Regions from separate parts of the Mesorhizobium sp. M0862 genome, predicted to be linked through region 1. Evidence: riboswitches for the same ligand, from Rfam matches in the RefSeq annotation. Region 1 holds a riboswitch; each other region holds the start of a gene.
The links. A riboswitch is a leader RNA that binds a small molecule or an ion and turns the genes downstream of it on or off. The one in region 1 is predicted to bind cobalamin.
Positions count from the first base shown of each region.

Region 2: linked by a shared signal. The riboswitch ahead of metE (5-methyltetrahydropteroyltriglutamate--homocysteine S-methyltransferase) and the one ahead of NKI15_RS04895 (DUF1636 family protein) in region 1 are both predicted to bind cobalamin.
Region 3: linked by a shared signal. The riboswitch ahead of NKI15_RS21690 (aromatic ring-hydroxylating oxygenase subunit alpha) and the one ahead of NKI15_RS04895 (DUF1636 family protein) in region 1 are both predicted to bind cobalamin.

Region 1 is NZ_JAMYOJ010000002.1:466,616-474,337, reverse strand. It holds gene cobN (cobaltochelatase subunit CobN) at 1-1,989, opposite strand, end outside; gene cobW (cobalamin biosynthesis protein CobW) at 2,008-3,060, opposite strand; gene NKI15_RS04895 (DUF1636 family protein) at 3,063-3,488, opposite strand; cobalamin riboswitch at 3,527-3,731, opposite strand; gene NKI15_RS04890 (winged helix-turn-helix domain-containing protein) at 3,761-4,963, opposite strand; gene NKI15_RS04885 (NADH-quinone oxidoreductase subunit A) at 5,291-5,656, shown strand; gene NKI15_RS04880 (NuoB/complex I 20 kDa subunit family protein) at 5,647-6,228, shown strand; gene NKI15_RS04875 (NADH-quinone oxidoreductase subunit C) at 6,233-6,835, shown strand; gene NKI15_RS04870 (four helix bundle protein) at 6,919-7,200, shown strand; gene NKI15_RS04865 (NADH-quinone oxidoreductase subunit D) at 7,311-7,722, shown strand, end outside.
Region 2 is NZ_JAMYOJ010000030.1:32,500-40,221, reverse strand. It holds gene metK (methionine adenosyltransferase) at 1-548, shown strand, start outside; gene NKI15_RS29065 (adenosine kinase) at 651-1,643, shown strand; gene NKI15_RS29060 (hypothetical protein) at 1,689-1,958, shown strand; cobalamin riboswitch at 2,050-2,197, shown strand; gene metE (5-methyltetrahydropteroyltriglutamate--homocysteine S-methyltransferase) at 2,292-4,643, shown strand; gene NKI15_RS29050 (cytochrome-c peroxidase) at 5,082-6,137, opposite strand; gene NKI15_RS29045 (hypothetical protein) at 7,077-7,430, shown strand; gene NKI15_RS29040 (glycosyltransferase family 10 domain-containing protein) at 7,567-7,722, opposite strand, start outside.
Region 3 is NZ_JAMYOJ010000015.1:27,030-34,751, reverse strand. It holds gene NKI15_RS21705 (serine kinase) at 1-425, opposite strand, end outside; gene NKI15_RS21700 (PqqD family protein) at 577-999, opposite strand; gene NKI15_RS21695 (FAD-binding oxidoreductase) at 1,162-2,262, opposite strand; gene NKI15_RS21690 (aromatic ring-hydroxylating oxygenase subunit alpha) at 2,300-3,547, opposite strand; cobalamin riboswitch at 3,665-3,866, opposite strand; gene NKI15_RS21685 (DUF680 domain-containing protein) at 4,366-4,572, shown strand; gene NKI15_RS21680 (DUF680 domain-containing protein) at 4,639-4,842, shown strand; gene NKI15_RS21675 (DUF680 domain-containing protein) at 4,914-5,147, shown strand; gene NKI15_RS21670 (ABC transporter ATP-binding protein) at 5,221-6,333, opposite strand; gene bglA (beta-galactosidase BglA) at 6,400-7,722, opposite strand, start outside.

The DNA of each region.
Region 1 (7,722 bases):
GTTTTGTGAGAGCGCTACCGTCTTGCCGGGCAGCCATTCCAGCGTGCCATGAGCGCCGACATGGATGAGAGCATGGATGCGGAGCGATTTGCGCAGCCACAGGCCGAAGGCGATGAGGTCGTGGCGGGGAGGGAGCGTCGGGTCGTGGTAATCGGCGCGGCGGTCGGCCGAGCGGCCACGGTCGGGGGCGAGAGCGACAGTGATGTTGCCGAAGGTGGCGGCGCGGAAGGGGAAGCCGCTCTTACCCTCCCACTTGTGGGGAGGGTGGCCCGCAGGGCCGGGTGGGGGTGGTGCACCGCTACCCCCACCCCGTTTCGCGCCATCCGCTTCGCGAATGTCGCGAACCGACCCTCCCCACAAGGGGGAGGGTGAAGGGGCGCCCCATGCCGCCTCGACTGCAGCCAGTGCGTCAGCCGGCAAATCCTTTGAGAAGTCCAGATACTCCTCCAACCCCAGCCCATCGCCTCTCCGCTCCAACGCGTCCAGCAACTCACGCGGCGTTTGCGGAATCCCTTCAACCCGATAGCCCTGCTCCTTCAGGTCATGCAGCATGGCCAGCACGCTGGACGGCACATCCAGGCCCACTGCATAGCCAGTGCGGCCGGGCGCGCTCGGATAGTCCGGAATGAGGATCGCCAACTTACGCGTCGCGCGGGGCGTCTGCTGCAGCTTGATGAACGCCGCGACACGCTCCGCCACTTGCGCAACGCGATCCGGTTCCGGGCGGTTCGCTAAGGCGCGGTGGCCGAGCGCCGGGTCGGTCTCGCTCTCGCCCTTGAAGGAAATCGCGCCGGCCAGGATGCGGCCGTCGAGTTCGGGCAGCACGACATGCATGGCAAGGTCGGCCGGCGCCAGGCCGCGCTGGTTGTTGTCCCAGACGTCGCGGCGGGTGGTGGCGACGATGACCTGGAAGACCGGCACGCAGGCCCGGTCGAACAGGGTTTGGACGCCGGGTTCGGCGCCGGATGCGAAGGCGGTTGAAGTGATGATGGCGGCGGGGTTGAGCGAGGCGAGCGCGGTCTCGACGAAGGCCAGCGACGTCGGGTCCTTCAGGCTGGAGACGAAGATCGGGACCGGTCTCATGCCGCGCTGGCGGAGTGCATCAAAGAGGGCATCGATTGGCGCGACATCGGCGGCCAGCAGCATCGAGCGGTAGAAGAGGATGGGGATGATGGGAGAGTTGATGTTGTCTGCGCCGAGTTCCCGCCCACCCCCCTCTGTCCTGCCGGACATCTCCCCCGCAAGGGGGGAGATTGATCTGTCGTCAACGGTTTCGCCAATCTTAGATGACCCAGACAGCTTCCTGTTCAACGGGGCCGAAGAGGAGCCGGCTTTGGTGACGGCTGATCTCCCCCCTTGCGGGGGAGATGTCCGGCAGGACAGAGGGGGGTGTGAAGGAACGCCGACATTGGCCAAATCCAACTTGCCCACCACGCCGCGACCTGGCTCGTAGTAACCAGCTTTCGGCACGCTAACCGGGTCAGCCGAAGCCGCATCCCGTCCCGCCAGCCCCGCCAATCTTTGCATCAGCGCTGTCATATTCTCCGGCCCGCCCTCGCGGAAATAGCCCAGCAGGCCGTCCAGCTCCGCGCGGGGCAGCGTCGAGGCTTCGATCAGCCTGAGGTCCTCGTCATGGCTTTCACCAGGCAGCAGCGCCAGCTTGATGCCACGTTCGCGAGCAGTCACCGCGAGTTGGTCGCAGCCATAGCGCCACCAGTCATAGCCGCCGAGGATGCGCACCAAGATCACCTTGGCCTGGCGGGCGACGCTGTCGATCCAGAGGTCCACGGACATGGGATGGCGCAGGTCGCGCAGCGCCGCCAGCCGCATCGACGGCAGGCGGGCGGCATCGGCCTTCCACGCCGCCGCGAGGCCGGCGAGGTCGCTGTCGGTGAAGGACAGCGCCACGATATCCGCCGGCGTCTGCCCGAGATCGACGGGCTCGGCGAGATCGTCGAGCGAGGCGGATGTGGTGGTGAGTATATGCATTTCGGCTCGTGGTTTGGATCAGCCGGCGAGTATACGCTCGATCGCCGGGCGGTTCAGTCCTTTCAGGCCAATGACGACAAGACGCGAGCGGCGGTCGTCCTCAGCCGCCCAGGCGCGGTCATAGTAATGATTGACGCGCGGGCCGACGGCCTGCAGCAAAAGCCGCATCGGCTTGCCGCCGACATCGACGAAGCCTTTCACACGCAGCACATTCTGTTCCTCGGCAACCGTGGCGACGCGCTTGGCCAGTTCGTCCGGGTTGGTGATCGAGGGGATGTCGACGATGAAGGTGTCGAAATCGTCATGCTCGTGGTCGAAGGCGCCGTCATGGTGCGATTTGCGGTTCTCGATGTCGTCCTCGACGGCGAGGCCGAGGCCGAGCAGCACCGAGGGATCGAGCTTGCCATGTGCGGTCGGCACGATCTTCACGGCGCGGGCGGAATGTTCATTGATGATGGCGTTGGCGCGGGCCGAACCGGGGGCGTCCATTAGATCGCTCTTCGACAGGATGATCAAATCGGCGCAGGCGATCTGGTCCTCGAAGACTTCTTCGACCGGATCGTCGTGGTCGAGCGTCTCGTCCTGAGCGCGCTGTGCCTGCAAAGCGTCCATGTCGTTGGCGACGCGGCCTTCGGCCAGCGCCGGGCCGTCTACCACGGCGATGACACCGTCGACGGTTACCCGGCTCTTCACGCTCGGCCACTGGAACGCCTGGACCAGCGGCTTGGGCAGAGCGAGGCCCGAGGTCTCGATCAGGATGTGGTCGACCCTCGGTGTCAGCGCGAGGATCTTGTCGAGGGCGGGCACGAAATCGTCGGCGACTGTACAGCAGATGCAGCCATTGGCCAGTTCGACGATGTTTTCCTCGGGGCAAGTGTCGATGCCGCAGCCTTTCAGGATTTCCCCGTCGATGCCGATGTCGCCGAACTCGTTGACGATGATGGCGATGCGCTTGCCGCCGGCATTTTCCAGGAGATGGCGGACCAGCGTCGTCTTGCCGGCGCCGAGGAAGCCTGTAACGACAGTGCAGGGAACACGGGAGAGGTTGGCGGCCGGGTTTGAAGCGTTCATCGTCAGTCCTTCAGCATGTCGAGGGGTGGGATGCGGGCAACGAGGCCGCGCTTGAGGCTATCGGGCCGGCCGCGCCACGGGATGAGGCCGTCGGCCGAAGTCGCGAAGAGCTTTGCGCCGGTAACGAGGTCGGCGCCGCTGGTTGCGGTCAGATCGCCGAAGACATAGCTCCAGCAGCCATCGCGCAGGATCGCGGCGCTGAGGCGGCGCTTGCAATTGCCGAGACATTCGGCGGTGCGGACCCGGATATCGCCGGCAGCGGCGCGGCGTGTGTCCTCAGCCAGCAATTCGCCGGCGCGCGGATGGGCGTCGGAACCGGTCTCATCGCGGCAGGAGGCGCAGACGATGACGGTCACGCCGGTCAGGGCGTCGTTGTCCCTGGACGCAATGTCCGCTGTGCCAGCCGAAAAACTGCTGTTCTGGTCCAAAAACCGTGCTCCTTGCCCGGAAACCCGCCAGGCGATCGGATACTTTGTCTCAGACGGCAGGTCTCCTGGCTCGCGGGTCATCGCCTTGGTTAGCCGCCTTCCCGGTGTTACCCAGTGGCTTTCGGCCTTGGCTCTTCGCTTACAGTTGCGGGGACAGCCGCGGATTTGGGATTTTCGTCCCGCACCGCATTCCCTCTTGGCCCTTGCCGTTGCGGGCAGGGGACCGTCTGGAGCGGATTTAGGCTGTTGCGGGGAGTTGTGTCAACGCGCTGCTACGACATGGCGATGTCGGCCAGGGGTTTCCCCAGATTGCCGGCCGGCGCCACTTCGATGCGCTCAAGGCCAAGCCAGCCCTGCATCTGCTTCAATTCCTCGAACAGCTCTGCGGCAGTTTCCGGCGGCGCGCCGGGTTCGGCGTAGGCGGCGTGGACGCGCAGCACGCTGGCCGGGCGGTCGGCCTTGAGATCGACGCGGGCGACGATCCGGTCGCCGAGCAGGAAGGGCAGCACGTAGTAGCCATATTGGCGCTTGTCAGCCGGGGTGTAGATCTCGATGCGGTAGTGGAAATCGAACAGGCGCTCGGTGCGCGAGCGCTCGAAGACCACCGGATCGAAGGGCGCCAGTAGCGCGCGGGCCTCGATCTTTCGCGGCAGGCGGGCGTCCCTATAGAGGTAAGCCGGCTTGTCCCAGCCTTCGACGTTTACCGGCAGCAACTCGCCCATCTCAACCAGTTCCTCCAACCGGCCCTTCATGTCGGCCGGCGACAAGCGGAAATAATCGCGCAGGTCACCCGACGTCGCGATGCCGTGGGCGCGGGCGGAAATGCGCAGCAATTCGCGGTGCGCGTCCTCGGCCGCCGGCACCGGCAGATCGAGGATCGCCTGCGGCAGAACGCGCTCGGGCAGGTCGTAGAAACGCTCGAAGCCACGGCGGTGCGCCGTGGTGATGCGTCCGACCCAGAACAGCCATTCGAAGGCGTGCTTGGCGTGGCTCCAGCCCCACCAGCCGCCCGAACCTTTCTGGCCTTCCAGTGCCGAAGCGGCAATCGGGCCGCGCTCGGCGACCGCGCGGTAGATCTCTTCGATATAGGCGGCGTGCTCGCGGCCCCATTTGGCGAGGCCGAGATACATTTCGTCGCCTTGCTCGGCCCGCTGCATGCGCCAGCGCATCAGCGGGTAGGTCTCGACCGGCAGGAACGAGGCCTCATGCGCCCAGTATTCGAACACCGTGCGTTTGCGGGTGATGGCCGCATTGTCGAGCAAAGCCAGCGGGTAGGGGCCAAGCCGCGAATAGAGCGGCATATAGTGGGCGCGCACCACCGCGCTGACGGAATCGATCTGCAGCAAGCCGGTGCGCGACAGCACGCGGGCGAGGTGGCGGCGATCGGGCGTGCCGACCGGGCGGGGATCGAGAAATCCTTGCGCGGCGAGCGCGATGCGCCTGGCCGCGGGGAGTGAGATTTTGTCCTTCGTCAAAGTGTCTTGCCTCGAACCATTTTCCCGACTTTAGCCGGCGATTCCGGTCATGCTAGCAGGCAAATGGCGGGAGATGTGTCAGGAGACAAAAGTGGAGTGAAAGATGAAGGAAATCAAACAGGAGGAGATCGGACCAGTTTTTCCCGGCCTGCCGTCCAGCACTGTCTTTTGAACAAGGTTTGACTTGCTTCGCTGAAAGCCGTGCGCTAACCCTCGCCGCGTTGCAGCAAAGGCACCTAAAACGGTTCAGCGGTTAAACTGTCGCGCTTCCGCATTAGGGTTGGTTGCTGTAATCAAAGTGGATTGGCCGCCAACGGAAAGCCGAGCATGAACGTACTCCTCAGTTCATACCTGCCCATCGTCCTCTTCATCGCCGTGGCCGCGGTTGTAGGCCTGGCGCTTATCATCGCGCCGTTCCTGGTGGCTTATCGCAATCCCGATCCGGAGAAGCTTTCCGCCTACGAGTGCGGGTTCAACTCGTTCGACGATGCCCGGATGAAATTCGACATCCGCTTCTACCTGGTGTCAATCCTGTTCATCATCTTCGATCTGGAAGTGGCCTTCCTGTTTCCGTGGGCGGTGTCGTTCTCGAAGATCGGCATGCTCGGTTTCTGGTCGATGATGGTGTTTTTGGCGGTGCTGACCATCGGCTTTGCCTATGAATGGAAAAAAGGAGCGCTGGAATGGGATTGAACGACAGTTCCGGAACGCTCGTCGCGCCGAAGCCCAAAGGCCTGATCGACCCCAATACCGGACGTCCGGTCGGTTCCGACGATCCGTTCTTCCTCGAGATCAACAATGAACTGGCCGACAAGGGTTTTCTGGTCACCTCGACCGAGGCGCTGATCACCTGGGCACGCAGCGGCTCGCTGATGTTCATGACCTTCGGTCTAGCCTGCTGTGCCGTCGAGATGATCCACACCTCGATGCCGCGCTATGATTCTGAAAGGTTTGGCGTGGCTCCTCGCGCGTCGCCGCGCCAGTCCGACATCATGATCGTGGCGGGAACGCTGACCAACAAGATGGCCCCGGCTTTGCGCAAGGTCTACGACCAGATGCCGGAGCCGCGCTACGTCATCTCGATGGGCTCCTGCGCCAATGGCGGCGGCTATTATCACTATTCCTATTCGGTGGTGCGCGGCTGCGACCGCATCGTGCCGGTCGACATCTATGTGCCCGGCTGCCCGCCAAGCGCCGAAGCGCTGCTCTACGGCATTCTTCTCCTGCAGAAGAAGATCCGCCGCACCGGCACGATCGAACGGTAGACCCATGGCCGCATCCCTGAGCGAACTGTCGACCTATCTCGGCGAAAAGCTGCCGGGCCGCGTCACCGATGCAGTGCTTGCCTATGGCGAACTGACGATCTCGGTTGCTACAGACAATCTGATCGAGGTGACAAGCTTCCTGCGTGACGATTCGGGCTGCCAGTTCATTTCGATCATCGATATCTGCGGCGCCGACTACCCGTCGCGCGTCAAGCGTTTCGATGTCGTCTATCATCTGCTGTCGCCGAAGCAGAATTTGCGCATCCGCATCAAGGTGCAGGCCGACGAAGAGACGCTGGTGCCGTCGCTCACCGCTGTCTATCCCGGCGCCGACTGGTATGAGCGCGAAGCCTACGATCTCTATGGCGTGCTGTTCTCCGGCCATCCGGACCTGCGCCGCATCCTCACGGATTACGGCTTCGAGGGCCATCCCCTGCGCAAGGACTTCCCGCTGACAGGTTTCGTCGAGGTGCGCTACGACGACGAAGCCAAGCGCGTGATCTACGAGCCGGTGGAATTGAAGCAGGAATTCCGCAATTTCGATTTTCTTTCGCCATGGGAAGGGACGGACTACGTCCTGCCGGGCGATGAGAAGGCGAAACAGTGAGTAGGAAGTAGTGAGTAGTCAGTAGGAAAAGATTTGGAGCAACGGATCGAATCTTATCGCGACTTGAAGGTGGGCAATCGGCGATGACGCTTGCTGAGGATTGCTACCGTTTCACCAAAGAGTTTCCGAGGGATGAGATTTACGGCATGACCTCTCAGATGCGCCGATCGGCGGTTTCGGTCGCAGCGAACGTCGCGGAGGGATACGGTCGGGAGAACAGAGGGTCGTTCGTTCAATTTTTGCGCATGGCGCAAGGCTCGTTGAAGGAACTGGAGACACACATACTGCTGGCATGTCGGGTTGGCCTGCTGCGAAACACAATGAGATTGAGCTGCTGCTGCGATGCGAAGAGATTGGAAAAATGATGAGATCTCTTATCCGAACGGTGCAGGCCAAGCAGGCGGAATGAAGCAGGCATTGAGATTGATGATCACTACTCACTACTCACTACTGACTCTTCGCCAGAGGCGCCAGAATGGCTGAAACCTCCGTCCGCAACTTTAACATCAACTTCGGACCGCAGCACCCTGCGGCGCACGGTGTTTTGCGTCTTGTGCTGGAGCTTGACGGCGAAGTGGTCGACCGCGTCGATCCGCATATCGGCTTGCTGCATCGCGGCACCGAAAAGCTGATTGAGCACAAAACCTATCTGCAGGCAGTGCCCTATCTCGACCGGCTCGATTATTGCGCACCGATGAACCAGGAGCATGCCTTCGCGCTCGCCACCGAGCGGTTGCTCGGCATCGAAGTGCCGAAGCGCGGCCAGTTGATCCGCGTGCTCTATTCCGAGCTCAGCCGCATCATGTCGCACATCCTCAATGTGACGACGCAGGCGCTGGATATCGGCGCGCTGACGCCGCCGCTGTGGGGTTTCGTCGAACGCGAAA
Region 2 (7,722 bases), on a different contig from region 1:
TCATAAAGCCTGTCCTGCCTACCCACCTGGAGACGGAAGGCATCAGAATTCTGGTCAACCCGACGGGGCGGTTCGTAGTCGGCGGGCCGCGCGGCGACTGCGGTCTCACTGGACGCAAGATCATCGTCGATTCCTATGGCGGGATGGGTCGTCATGGCGGCGGCGCCTTCTCGGGCAAGGACCCGTCCAAGGTTGACCGCTCGGCTGCCTATGCAGCCCGCTATGTCGCAAAGAACATCGTCGCTAGCGGACTTGCGGACGTGTGCGAGGTGCAGCTTGCTTACGCAATCGGCGTGGCCAGTCCGGTTTCCGTCATGGTCAACACGTTCGGGACAGCCAGGGTTGAGGAAAGCAGGATCGAGCGCCTCATTCTTGAGTTGTTCGATCTCAGACCGAAAGGCATTATCAAGATGCTTGATCTCTTACGCCCTATATATCGCAATACAGCGACCTATGGCCATTTCGGCCGTGAAGAGCCTGATTTCACCTGGGAGAAGACAGACAGGGCAGACGAATTGCGTCGCGAGGCAGGACTCGCCGCCCCGTGAGACCGGCGAACGGATTGACAAGCGGAAAGCCCATTCCCACCGCGGACCCGCGCCTGGCAGGCGTGACGAGAAGCCGGTTCGGGTTTTTTGGCGGAGACATTGATGCCCGATTATGACGTGCTTTGCATCGGCAATGCCATTGTCGACATCATCGCCCAGTGCGACGACGCTTTTCTCGAGACCAACGGCATCATCAAGGGTGCGATGAACCTCATCGACACCAAGCGCGCCGAGCTGCTCTACAGCCGCATGGGGCCGGCGATCGAGGCCTCGGGCGGCAGCGCCGGCAACACGGCGGCGGGCGTCGCCAGCTTCGGCGGCCGTGCTGCCTTCTTCGGCAAGGTGTCGAACGATCCGCTCGGCGAAATCTATGCCCATGACATCCATGCCCAGGGCGTTGCCTTCGACACTAGGCCGCTTGAGGGACAGCCGCCGACGGCGCGCTCGATGATCTTCGTCACTCCCGACGGCGAGCGTTCGATGAACACCTATCTCGGCGCCTGCATCGAACTCGGGCCGGAGGACGTCGAGGCCGAGAAGGCCTCGGGCGCCAAGGTTACTTATTTCGAGGGCTATCTCTGGGACCCGCCGCGCGCCAAGGAGGCGATCCGGCAGACGGCGAAGCTCGCACACGAGGCCGGACGCGAAGTGTCGATGACGTTGTCGGATTCGTTCTGCGTCGACCGTTACCGGGACGAGTTCCTCGAGCTGATGCGCTCGGGCACTGTGGACATCGTCTTTGCCAACAGCCACGAGATCAAGTCGCTCTACCAGACCAAATCCTTCGACGAGGCGCTGGAGGCTATCCGCAAGGACTGCAAGATTGCCGCCGTCACCCGCTCCGAAAAAGGCTCGGTGATCGTGCGCGGTGACGAGACCGTCACCATCCAGGCGACAACGATCCGCGAACTGGTCGACACCACCGGCGCCGGCGACCTCTATGCCGCCGGCTTCCTCTACGGCTACACGACCGAACGCAGCCTGAAGGATTGCGGCGATCTCGGCTCGCTGGCGGCCGGCCTGGTGATCCAGCAGATCGGCCCAAGGCCAAGGCAGAATTTGCGCCGCGAGGCGGAAGGGGCTGGGTTGCTGTAGATGCGCGGGCAACTAACCAGCCGCCCTACTGACGCGATGACCGCAGTGGCGGAACTGTATCAAAGCTCGCTGATAGCGACAGCCATTCGCTTCGGAGAACTGACCCATGCTGCTGCCGTGAAGCTCGCTGGAGGAGCGGTGCAAGGCGTGCTTGCCATGACGGCATTCACCGTCATCCAGATCGTCACCAGCATTTTCCAGAAGCTCAGCTTGGGGAAGGCCAGTAAGGTTCCTGACGTAACGGAGAACTCGCGGCGTCCGTCGGACTTGACTTGCGATCACGTCCCACGATGCCGAATGCGGGCAGCAGACTGAATATTTCACAATGTTAGACAAAGGCGTAAAACGCGACCATATAACGACATAAACATTTCATTATGCGTCATTGACAAAGAGCGGGTTGCTGTGATTGTCTGCGTGTTGTGGTTCTCGCGTACGGTGCTGCCGCAGCGGAGCTAAGAGGGAAGCCGGTGCGATGCCGGCGCTGCCCCCGCAACTGTTAGCGGCGAGCCAACCCCGCGAGCCAGGAGGCCTGCCACGCGAATTACGTCCACGGGCGGGGTGTCTCGGTGGCCGCTGCAACCCGGCGTTGATGCCGGCCTGCTAGCGCCTTCCTTGTCACCGACGCCCCAATCATCGGGGTATGACATGACTGTCTCTCAGCAAATTCCTGTAGCAACGCTCGGCGTGCCGCGCTTCGGTCGTCGGCGAGAACTGAAATTCGCGCTTGAAAGCTACTGGTCCGGAACATCGTCCGCTGGCGACCTTCTTGCGACGTCGAAGGCGCTCCGTGCCGCTAGCTGGGAAGAGCAGCGCGATCGCGGCGTGTCGAAAATCCCGTCGAACGACTTCTCGCTTTACGACCATGTGCTCGACACCGCAGCCATGGTCGGGGCCGTTCCATCCCGTTACGGCTGGAATAGCGGCGAGGTCCCACTTGACATCTACTTCGCAATGGCGCGCGGCAACCAGGGTCAGACGGAGGATTGTGGACACGCTGGTTACCAGGAGGAGGCTCATGGACTTGGTGTAACCGCGATGGAAATGACCAAGTGGTTTGACACCAACTACCACTACATTGTGCCGGAACTCGATGATGATCAGACGTTCGCCCTCTCGTCATCGAAGCCGGTCGATTACTTCCTCGAGGCTAAAGCTCTCGGCATTCACACACGCCCAGTCATCCTTGGACCCATCACCTTCCTCAAGCTGGCGAAATCGCCTGCCGAGGGGTTCGGTCCCATCGCTCTCCTACCGCGGCTGCTGCCGGTTTACGAGCAGCTTCTGGAGAGGCTGAAGCTGTCGGGAGCCGACTGGGTGCAGATCGATGAGCCAGCGCTTGTCCTCGATCTGAACCCGAACGAACGAGCTGCGTTCGAATTCGCCTATGGCCAGCTGTCGAAAGCCGCGCCCGAGCTGAAGATCATGCTGGCTACGTATTTCGGGTCGCTGGGAGACAATCTCGAAACCGCGATTTCTCTGCCCCTGGCCGGCCTGCATATTGATCTCGTGCGCGCTCCCGAGCAGCTGGAAACGGTGGCTCGGCTCGCTCCGAAGGATCTGGTGCTCTCGCTTGGCTTGATCGATGGCCGCAACGTCTGGCGTGCGAACCTGCCCGCCATTCTCGACCGCATCAAACCGATCGTCGCCGGCTGGCCCTTGGACCGCGTCGAGATCGCGCCTTCTTGCTCGATGCTGCATGTGCCGATTGATCTGCGCATGGAGACGGAACTCGACGCGGACATCAGGTCGTGGCTCGCCTTCGCGGCCCAGAAGACCGACGAGCTGGTCTTGCTGGCCCGGGCCCTGTCCCAAGGCAGGGATGCGGTGGCAGGCGCGTTGAAAGCGTCTGCCGAGGCTGCCGCCACGCGCGTGACATCCACGAGGATCCATGACCCGCTTGTTCAGGGGCGGATCGCTAGCATTCAGGACAGCGCGAAGCGACGAGAGAGCGCTTTTGGCGAGCGCTCCAGAGTCCAGGCCGGCTCACTCGGGCTGCCGCCGTTCCCGACGACGACCATCGGGTCCTTCCCGCAGACGCCGCAGGTACGCAAGGCGCGGGCCGCTCATGCGAAGGGCCAGCTGAGCTATGTCGACTATGAGACGTTCCTGAAGAAGGAGATCGAGGCTGCAATTCGCTGGCAGGAAGAGATCGGGCTGGACGTGCTGGTGCATGGTGAGTTCGAGCGAAACGACATGGTACAGCATTTCGGCGAGCAGTTGTCCGGCTTCGCGCTCACCGAGCATGCCTGGGTACAAAGCTATGGGTCGCGCTACGTGCGTCCCCCCATCATTTTCGGCGACGTATCGAGGCGCAATCCGATGACAGTGCGCTGGTGGCAATTCGCCCAGTCGCTTACGGAAAAGCCCGTGAAGGGAATGCTCACAGGCCCAGTCACCATTCTCAACTGGTCTTTTGTTCGCGACGACGTACCCCGCTCCGAAGCCTGCCGCCAGATCGCGCTCGCCATCCGCGACGAAGTGACGGATCTCGAAAGATCCGGCGCAAGGATGGTCCAGATCGATGAGGCCGCGTTTCGCGAAGGATTGCCACTGCGCCAATCTGACTGGAAAGTCTATCTCGACTGGGCTGTCGAATGTTTCCGGATCGCTTCAACGGGTGTAAAGGACGCGACTCAAATTCATACCCACATGTGCTATTCGGAGTTCAACGAGATCATTCACGCGATCGCTGGAATGGATGCGGATGTCATTTCGGTTGAGACGTCGCGCTCGAAGATGGAACTGTTGGACGCCTTCACGAGCTCCAAATATCCGAACGAAATCGGTCCTGGCGTCTATGATATTCACTCACCACGCGTCCCGGAAGTCGGCGAGATTTCGGACTTAGTCATGCTTGCCCGCGAGCGACTGTCCGACGGCCAACTGTGGATAAACCCGGACTGTGGCCTCAAAACACGCAAATGGGAGGAGGTCCGCCCTGCCCTCATTAACATGGTCGCTGCAGCACGCGCGCTCCGGCAGAAAGTGCAGGCGTGAGGCCTCTCTTCCTCAGCGTGTGGGGAGTTGCCGGCTGGCGGATGTCGGTCGGGAATATGCCAAACCGATCACACTCTTGGAAATGAGCCACTCGGCGCAAATGTGCAATTTCCCTACGGCACGTGTCTTAATCCCGCAGAAATATAAATGTGGCACTACGCTATAACATCGGTTCCTTGGGGACATACAGGCCCCGCGCCTCGAACAAATCGGACTGGCGTCGTTTCTCAAAGTAGACTGCTTGGCGCGTTCGCTCAGGCAGCGACAATATATGGTGCTGCGTCTGTCCGCCCCCAGTTGATCGCGCAGACTACGGGCGAGGTGGCAGGGTTCGGGTATCGCTAGCGTCCCGCCAATTCGGAGATGGACGTCGCAATTCGTGTCGCCAAGTAAAAATCGCCAATCATTTTCGATTGCAAGTCCGCAGCCAGTTGGCCCTTATTTTCCTGAGATCTGCGTTACAGGCCGGGGCGTTGTCGCCGTTTCTGAGGGTAAGATGGGATAGGCGACGTCAGGTGCCTCTCCGGTCAGCGAGTTGAGGAAGGCAACAAGCAGGTCAACTTCTTCGTCCGCCAGTACTACGCCGAGCTGGGTGGTCCCCATAATGGCGACGGCCTGTTTCAGATCCCAAACCTTGCCCGAATGAAAGTATGGCGCGGTGAGTGCAACGTTGCGCAGCGGCGCCACGCGGAAGACATAGGAATCGTCGGCTGCATTGGTGACCTCAAATCGGCCCTTGTCTTTGTCCGGCAGGACTTCGGCGCTGGGCCGTTCCACGAGGCCGAATGGGTAATAGGCTTGCCCACCAACGTTGATGCCGGCATGGCAGGACGAGCAGCCTTTGTCCATGAAAAGCACCAGGCCCTGTTTCTGTTCGGAAGTCATGGCAACCTCATCACCATTCAGGAAGCTGTCGAACGGGGCAGGTGTGACCAGTGTCGCCTCGAAGGCTTCGATCGCCTTGGCGAAGTTGTCGAAGGTGACCCGATCGGCTTCAGCCGGAAAAGCTGCATCGAACCACTCGACATATTGCGGCATGGACTTGAGAGTGGCGATGAGTTGGCCCGGTGTATTGGCCATTTCGATCCCGGCTTGGACCGGTCCCTTCGCCTGAGCCTTCAGGTCTTCGGCACGACCATCCCAGAACTGGGCGATGTTGAAGACAGCGTTCAGTACAGTCGGCGCGTTGCGCTGTCCCTTCTGCCAACCATGGCCAATCGAGGTTTCGTGATTGTCGTCGCCGCCGGTGGCCAGGTTGTGGCATGAATTGCACGACAAGACGCCTGACGCCGAGACGCGTGGATCGAAGAACAGTGCCTTGCCGAGAGCGATCTTTTCCGGGGTGATCGGGTTGTTGGCGACTGTCGGCGTGGTGGATGGCAAAGCCGTGAAGGTGGCCAATGCCGTATCTCTGAGGTCGGTGGGGATCGAATCCGCAGCAAAGGCGGTGGGTGCCAGCAAGGTGACAGCCATCGTACTGAATAGGATTTTCATAATTGGTCTTCCTGCGTCGTCCACGCAGCCATTATGCGATCTGCGGCTCATGAACGCCCTGAGCTAGATCAGCTTGAGGGAGAGGACGGGGTCTCACACCTGTTTTCGCAGCTGAGCTGGGACCCTCTTGGAAGCGATCGCTCTTCTCGATTGGACTTCAGGGAGGAGGAGTATCCCTGGTTGGCAACCGGTTTTATGCATCAAAGCACGCCCTGAGGGCGGCTTCGTAGATTCGGTCACTGCGATCTTTCAGCCAAGGTTGAGAAAGTCACAGCATGCGCAAGACTGGCAATCTCTTGCACGAGGTGCGCTGCACGCCTTGCGAAAAGTGAGCTTCTGAACCGTCAGGGTTCATTCGTTGCGTGAATCGGCCTTATCGACACACGCCGACTGCACATTGTGATGTCACCAGCGATGGCGGTTTCAATACCTAAGCAGCGACGGTCTATGTGACAGTATGGATGTCGTATCGGAATAGGCGTTCCGCCTTTGTGGACCGTCACACCGGCATATAGCTCCGCTTCCACGAACATCCCATCACGCGAGGAAAGACATGGCCAACACGCGCAGTATCGCCAATCTAGCCCTTTGTGTCGACGGCGCCGCGATCGAGCAGGTCCACCCGCTGTAACTGCCTCACCTTGATCCACAGATCCTAGGCGCTGACCAGTTTGTCGTCATCATTTGACGGGCGGGGGGCATTGGCCCATAAGCGAGCCAACGCAAACTGTGCGGTTGCCAATGCGTAATGAAGTGAATTGCAATGATCTTCGGTTTGCGAAACACGCACTTCCGACGCAGCTTGCGTTGACAGAGGCGCTTTTAGGCGCAATAGCACTTCCGCTGGCCTATTTTGTGGAGTTCAACTGTGGTTCGGCCAAGGGCGCGGGGCGCCGGACCGGCCCCTTGTAAACCTAATCAAAGAGAGAGAGACCCTGCATGGAAGAAATCTTACCGCGCATCGCCACTGGTGCCGGCATCGGCCCGGCTCTCGCAGAGAAGGCCGTTGGGTTAATGCTGGGGTTCCTGCGGAGCCACGCGGCCGACGGTCCCGGCGCGCGCATGATCGAGGCCATTCCGGGAGCTTCGGAATTAGTAGCGAAGTATCATGGCGACGACCCAGAGGGTGGCGGCCTTATGGGGCTCGGGCAGCAATTGATGGGTGAGGGTCTCAGCATGGCAAAGATCGCCGCCCTCGCCAACGAGACGATCGCCTGCGCCAAGGAACATGCCGGCGACGAACTCGTGGACGAGGTCCTCAATTCCGTTCCTGGCCTTCCCCAGTTCGTCTGATCAGCGGCAGCCGGGGCGCATGACCTTGTGCGCCCGTGCCGGCCCGTCTGCGCAGCAGGCATTCTCCGCCGAGCGTTCCGCACCGATCTCGCCAGACCACCAACCGCTGGGCACGCGAATCGCGCGTTGGAGTACTTCATTCGTCTATCGAAAAATCAACTTCAGGCGATTCGATGTGTATAATTTCTGGCGGTAAGGGTTTATCCTGAACGCTTTCGATGAAGCCCGCGAGATAAGCAAACGTATTGTATTTCTCGAGGACTAGCCGTTTCGCCTCTCTTATTGCGCCGCG
Region 3 (7,722 bases), on a different contig from region 1:
TCCCATGGCGGAAAGGCGTCGGCCGACATCATCAGCTGCGCCCCGACATGGCGTTGCGGATCATGGAACTGCCAGAAGTCGAGGTCATGATAGTAGCTGCCGCGCAATCCGGCCTCTTCCAGCCGGTTGGCAAAGGCATGATGGTTGTAATCGCCTCGGCCCCAGGTGGCCGGGGCGGGGACGCCATCGATGCCCCGGTGGGCGACGAAAATGCGGCAGCCGTCAGATGCAGACGGATTGCCCGGAGCCGGTATGAAGGCATGGCCGATGGTATCTGCCAGCGTGCCATGGTCGAGATGGACACTCAGGTCCAGCCCCGGCAACCGCACGCTGGCGGTAACGGGATAGAATGCGGCGGCGCTTTCCGCGGCCGCCAGCACATGGCGGGCATAATCCGGCAGGGTTTGCAGCGTGATCAAAGGCATGTGTTGGTTGTTCAGCGTCCAGAATTGCGCCGGGTCGCCTGATGCATGTCGCTCGGGGTGGCCCCGGTTTTGAGACGACGACATGCATAAAATCAAAGATCTAAGCGCGTCGCCTGAGTCCGTTCAAACGCGACGCGCTTTAGGGAAACGATTATGCCTGTTTCACCGCCGGCCAGCCGAGAGGTTCCTCGACCTCATGGATCGGGTCGACAATGATGAGATCGGCAAGGTCGTCATGGACATCGACCTTGAGCGGCTCATTGCTGGCAGCAAGCGCAGCCGACAGCTCGCCCGAAAGCGGTTGTGCCGGTGTTTCGGCTGGCGCAAGCAACCCGAAATCGAGCAGTCGGGCAACGAAGCTTTCGAGGTCGGCTAGGCTTATTTTTGCGGCGCCCGCGGCAGCTCCGACCAGCGCTTCAGTGGCGACGCCGGACGACAAAGCCTGCCAGACCCGGCTGCCGGAATCGGAAAAGCCAAAATACTTACCGTTCGAAAGATCGAGAACGACGGCTTCGCCATCGAATGATTCGAAAACGATGTCCTTGCTTGCGACCGCGTAGACCCGCTGTTGCATCGCTCTGTCCCCCGTTCCATGCGCCCATGAAGGGATGCGCCGGTTTCACGGTCTGCCCAGCCCTTCCTAAGTGCGTCTAAATCACTCGGCCTATGCTTGGCAAGACAAAGACCCGCGAACACAACGCCTGCGTCGGCGACCGTTGCGGCGAAGTCGACCGGCTCAAGCCTCGATTTCGAGCGCCGACAACGGTTTCGAGCAGCAGGCAAGGATGAAACCGTCATCGATCTCGTGGTCGAGGATGCCGCCATTGTGGCTCATCTCGACTTCGCCGGAGACCTTCTTCACCTTGCAGGTGCCGCACAGGCCGAACTCGCAGGCGGCGGGAATCCGCACGCCCGAGCTGCGCGCGGTCTGCAGCACGGTCTGGCCGGCGACGCAGCCGGCATCGACCTCCGAAAGCGAGAAGCGGATCGGCGTCACGGCTTCGACAGGTGCAGCGATGCCGTCCTCGACCGGGGAGGCAAACGGCGCCGGAATTTCCTCCACCACAGGCGCGGCAAAGCTCTCCTGATGGTATTTCGTCATGTCGAAGCCGGCGGCATCCAGCATGCCGCGCACGGCGCGCATGAACGGATCGGGGCCGCAGCAGAAGATTTCGCGCTCGCGGAAATCCGGAGCCAGCAGGGGCAGCCGGATCGCGTCGATGCGCCCCATATGACCGTACCAGCCCTCGCGGCTGGAACGTTCCTCGATCATGAAGCCGAGCGACAGGCCGGGCATATGGCCGCCGAGCAGTTCGAGTTCCTTGCGGAAGATGATCTCTTCGGCACGCCGCGCGCAGTTGACGAAACCGACATCGGTCCATGGCGCGCAGTCGTTCAGCCAGCGCAGCATCGACATCATCGGCGTCACGCCGGAGCCGGCCGAAATGAACAGGTATTTGGCCGCCGGGTGGCTGTGCAACGAGAAGTCGCCCGCCGGTCCATAGGCCTTGACGTGCGAGCCGGGTGCCAGATGGTCGAACATCCAGCGCGTGCCGATGCTGCCGGCCTGCGCCTTGATCGTCACCGCGATCGAAAACGGCCGCGATGGCGACGACGACAGCGTGTAGGTGCGCATCAGCGGCCCGTCCGGTGTCGGCAGTTCCAGCGTCAGGAACTGGCCCGGCTTGTAGCGGAACCAGGTCTGGTTGTCGGAGCGGAAGGTGAAGGTCTTGACGTCGGGCGCCTCGTCGCTGACGCCGATCACTTCCAGCACCTGCAGCCTATCGTTCCACGGCGCCATCTGGTCGAGATGGCGATAGAGCCCAAGATCCGTCATCGCATTCATCCTCTGGTCCCTCTTCGCCTGCTCCAGCTCACGCGACGCTGCGCAGCGCCGGCCGGCCGCCTTCGGCAAGGCGCGGGCCGATGAAGGCCGCGTACCATTCGACGAACTGGATCACGCCGCCCTCGTGCAGCTCCGAATAGGGGCCGGGCTCATAGGCCGGAGACAGGATGCCAAAGGCGTTTTCCTCGACGATGCGGCGGTCCTGGTCGTTGGTCTCCGTCCAGACATGGGTGAGCTCCTCAAGGTTGTAGTCGACCCCCTCGACCGCATCCTTGTGCACCAGCCACTTGGTCGTCACCGCGGTTTCGGTGGCGCTGATCGGCAGCACCCGGAAGGTGACCGCATGGTCGATCAGTATGTGGTTCCAGGTCGTCGGATAGTGGTAATGCATCAAGGTGCCGATGCGGTCGGCGGCAACAGTGTCGGACAGGTTCTTCGTCACCGCGCGCTTTCCGGACATCGTGTAGCTGACGGCATCGCGCAGCAGCGGCGCGCGGGTGGCGCGGTATTGCCCGGCCGGATCGATGCGGAACTTGCTCGGCAGGCCCGCCGCCTCGCATTTCGCCCAGTGCGCCAGCATCTCCGGATCGCTGTCGGCGCCCTGCACGCCGGTCACCGTCGGCGCTTCGGGGAATGTCTTGCACAGCTCCGGATGATTGCCGGCGCAGTGATAGCATTCGCGGTTGTTTTCCCAGACCAGCTTCCAGTTGCCCTTCTCGATGATGGTGCTCTCGAAGGCGACCTTGGCTTCATTCAGCCGGTGCGGCTTGAGGTAGGGCTCTATCATGGCGCGCATCGGCGCAAAGTCGGCAGGTTCTTTCGCCAGGCAGATGAAGATGTAGCCGCCGACGCTCTCGCAGGCGACGGGCTTCAGGCCGAACTGGCTCTTGTCGAAACCGTCGGCCATCTGGCGGGCAAACAGCAGCCGGCCGTCAAGCTCGTAGGTCCACTGGTGATAGGGGCAGACAAGCTTTGCCGCCATGCCCTTCTCAGTGTTGCAGACACGGCTGCCGCGATGGCGGCAGGAATTGTGAAAGGCGTTGATGTTGCCCTTCTGGTCGCGGACCAGCACCACCGGATAATCGCCGATCTGCACGGTGATATAGCTGCCGGGCTTCGGCAGTTCGCAATCATGGCCGATGAACAGCCAGTCGCGATACCAGATGTGCTCCATGTCGAGCTTGAAATAGTCCGGGTCGGTGTAGAAGGGCTGTTCCAGCGAAAAGCCTTGCTTGCGGCCGTTCAGGAGCCTCAGCATGTCGTTGCGCGTATCCATAGTTCTGTCCTCGTGGTTTAAGGACTGAACTTGGTGGTGATGGAGGAAGGATCGGACTCAGGCCGGCGCGGCGCCGGACATGCACTATCCACCTCTTGACCGCCCACCGCGATCAGTCGAGTCTATGCATCTCGGGCTGGTTTCCGGGCTCTGGAGTTGTCCTTGCGGACCATCGCGACACCTTCCCAGGCTCTTGCCCAGTGGTCTCCCGTTGCGACTTCAACTCCACCACCGTTGCGGGGGCAGCGCCGGATTCTGACCGGCTTCCCAATTCTCCGCTGCGTCGTCACGAAGCGGCACCTGAGATGCGATCATCTAATCACGGCAGCGATCGCGACGTCGGCATGAAAGCGACATCATATCCATGCGGCGCGACACGCGCGGCATACGCCCCGCCGACCACCGAAGGGCTGAGATCCTGTCTTGCGGCGCTATCATCGCCGTTTCGAATCGCTGCGGATCCAGTTCCGATCGGGGGCAAAAAGGGCTCAACGGTATCGAAAAGTTACTATTAGCAATCTCTAATCGAACCGAACGGTTCGTTTCTGTTGACAATGCGTGCAGGACGGTGTGAACGACGGCCCGGAAACCGACACCGGAGCGAACCACTCGGTTCGACATAAGCAACTGAAAACAATACGATAAATGACCATAGAAGAACTTCCTGGCACAATTTCAAGGTGCAGGACCGTGGTCCACACGGAACAACTTCGTGATTGGAAACCAGCCTATGGCTTTCCCACATCGGGGCTGTCCGAACGACGCGAATTCCTCCCAAGACACGCCGCTAGACGGACAGACAAACTGGAGTCCTAAAAATGAAAAAGATCATCCTCACTGCCGCAGCCGTTTTGGCGATCACCGGCAGCGCCTTCGCCGGTAGCGACAATTACGGTTCCAATGGTGCGAACCAGCCAGCCGTCTCGGTCGACAGCTCGTATACGGCTTCCATTCAGAAGCCGGCGCACGCTGACAAGCAGCCTGTCGTTCAGGGCGCCGACCGCGACCTCTACGGCAATCGCTGATCCCGACCAAAGAAGGGCGGCTAACCCGTCGCTCTCGGGATCCCAAAAAATTCAGGAGTATTTGAAATGAAAAAGATCATCCTTGCTGCCGCCGCCGTTTTGGCCATCTCCGGCAGCGCTTTCGCCGGTAGCGACAACTACGGTTCGAACGGCGCCAACCAGCCTGCGATTACGTCGACCGATAGTGGCCATACGGCTTCGGTTGAGAAGTCGGCTCCAGCCGAGCAGGCGCCTGCCCACGGTGCCGACCGTAACCTTTTCGGCCGCTAAAAGCCGGTTTCCAGCACGTGGCGGGCTTATCCGCTGCAGCTGGCGGCATCAGAAAAATTCAGGAGACTAAAATGAAGAAGATCGTTCTTGCCACCGCAGCCGTTCTGGCTGTTTCGAGCGCTGCCTTTGCCGGCAGCGACAATTATGGCTCCAATGGCGCCAACCAGCCGGCCGCTGCCGTCGACACCACCCGCACTTCGTCGACCGGCACCAACTCGGCGGTCTACAAGCTGCTGAACTCGTCGAACGACCAACAGAAGTTCGTTCCTCAGAGCAGCGACAGGGATCGGTTCGGCAACAACTAACAGCCGAAGCTTAAAAAAAGAGCGGCGGGCCTGGCCCGCCGCTCTTTTTTCATGCCTGTACGACGCAGCTATCTCAAGCCGCCTTCACTTCCACCGGCTTGAGCGAGAAGGAGTGCCCATCGGCGTCGAAGATGTGCAGGTCCCCGGCATCCGCGGTCAGTCGCAGCTTTGCCCCGCGCTTGACCTCGACATTGCCGGGCAGCTTGGTCACCAACGGCAGGTCGGCGCGGCCGATATCGACATAGACAAGCTGCACCTCGCCGAGTTGCTCGACATAGTCCACCACGCCCTCGAAAAGATATTCCGCGCCGGTGGCGGCCGACAGATCCTCCGGCCGCACGCCGAAGCTGACTGCCGCACCCTTTGCTGACGCCGGCGTTGCGATCGGCACCGTTGCCTTGCGGCCGCCGACATGGCTGACGATTGTCGGGTTGCCCGTCCTGTCGATTGTCGCCGGCAGGATGTTCATGGCCGGCGAGCCGATGAACTGGGCAACGAACAGATTGCCGGGCTTCTTGTAGAGGTCCATCGGCGTGCCGACCTGCTCGATATGGCCGTCCTTCAGCACGACGATGCGGTCGGCGAGCGTCATCGCTTCGACCTGATCGTGGGTGACGTAGATCATGGTCGTGGCAGGCATCGATTCCTTGAGCTTGGCGATCTCGATGCGGGTCGCGACGCGCAGCGCCGCGTCGAGATTCGACAGCGGCTCGTCGAACAGGAACACTTTCGGATTGCGCACGATGGCGCGACCGATGGCGACACGCTGGCGCTGGCCGCCCGACATCGCCTTGGGCAGGCGGTCGAGATATTTGGTCAGCTGCAGGATTTCGGCGGCCTGCCGCACCCGCTTGTCGATCTCGGCCTTGCTTTCCTTGCCGATCTTCATCGAGAAGGCCATGTTGTCGTAGACGGTCATGTGCGGATAGAGCGCATAGGACTGGAACACCATGGCAATGCCGCGCTTGGAAGGCGGCACGTCGTTCACCACCTCGCCGGCGATCTTCAGCTCGCCGGAGGTGATCTCCTCAAGCCCGGCGATGGACCGCAGCAAGGTCGACTTGCCGCAACCCGACGGGCCGACGAAGACGATGAACTCGCCCGACTTTATGTCGAGGTCGATGCCGTGGAGAATGTGCAGATTGCCGTATGATTTCTTCACCTGTCTCAGCGTGACATCGGCCATAATTTCCTCCCAGTGATTTCCCTAGAGAACCTGGATTTCCTCAAAAAATCCAGTTTCGTCAAAAACTCAGTCGATGCGCCCGAACCAGGCGCCGTAGCCGCCGAGGCGGATGGAACCTGTGCCGGATTGTCCCGAAAAACCGTGCCCGGCCAATGGCAGCAGCGCCTGACCACCGAGATCGACCTCGGCCGGCTTGCTGGCCAGATTGAAGACGCAGACGATCTGCTCATTGCCCTCACGGCGGGTGAAGGCGACGGTGTCGCCCTCGCTTTCGATGAACTCGATGTCGCCTTTGGCCAGGGCCGGATGCTGGCGGCGGAAACCGAGAAAGCGCCGGTAGTGCTCGAGCAGCGAGGCCGCGTCGCCCTGCTGAACATTGACCGCTTGCGACAAGTGCTTGCCCGGCACCGGCAGCCAGGGCTTGGCCGTCGAAAAGCCGGCATTGCTGGCGGTTGCATCCCACACCATCGGCGTGCGGCAGCCGTCGCGGCCCTTGAATTCGGGCCAGAAGCGAATGCCGTAGGGGTCCTGCAGATCCTCGAACTGCAACTCGGCTTCGCCCAGCCCAAGCTCCTCTCCCTGATAGAGGCAGACCGAACCGCGCAGCGACATCAGCAGCGCCGAGATAACCTTCAGATAGGCGGCCGGGTCGGCCTCGTCGGCGGCCCAGCGCGAGGCCGGACGCATCACGTCGTGGTTGGAAAAGGCCCAGCACGACCAGCCGTCGCTGGCGACCTTGCCGAAGGCTTCCAGCACCTGGCGCACCTTGGCGGCGCTGATCTTTTCCGGCGCCAGGAAATCGAAGGAATAGCACATGTGGACGCGTTTGCCGCCGGCGGTGTAGGCGGCGACCACTTCCAGCCCACGCTGCGAATCGCCGACTTCGCCGACCGCGGCGGCCGCCGGATATTCGTCGAGCAGCGCCCGGAACCGTTCGAGGAAGGCAAGGTTTTCCGGCCGGCTCTTGTCGTAGATATGGTCCTGGTAGTTGTAGGGATTGACCGCAGGTGCTGTCTGGTCGTTGCGCTCTTCGGGCGGCAGCGGCGGATTGTTCTCCAGCCCCTGGCTGTGGAAGTAGAAATTGATGGTGTCGAGGCGGAAGCCGTCGACGCCGCGCTCCAGCCAGAAGCGGGTGACGTCGAGCAGCGCGTCCTGGACTTCCCGATTGTGGAAGTTGAGGTCCGGCTGCTCGGACAGGAAATTATGCAGATAATATTGCTGGCGGCTGGTGTCCCACTGCCAGGCCGAGCCGCCGAAGATCGACAGCCAGTTGTTGGGCGGCGTGCCGTCCGGCCTGGCGTCGGCCCAGACATACCAATCGGCCTTGGGATTGCTACGGCTGGCGCGGCTCTCCTTGAACCATGGATGGTTGTCGGCGGTGTGCGACAG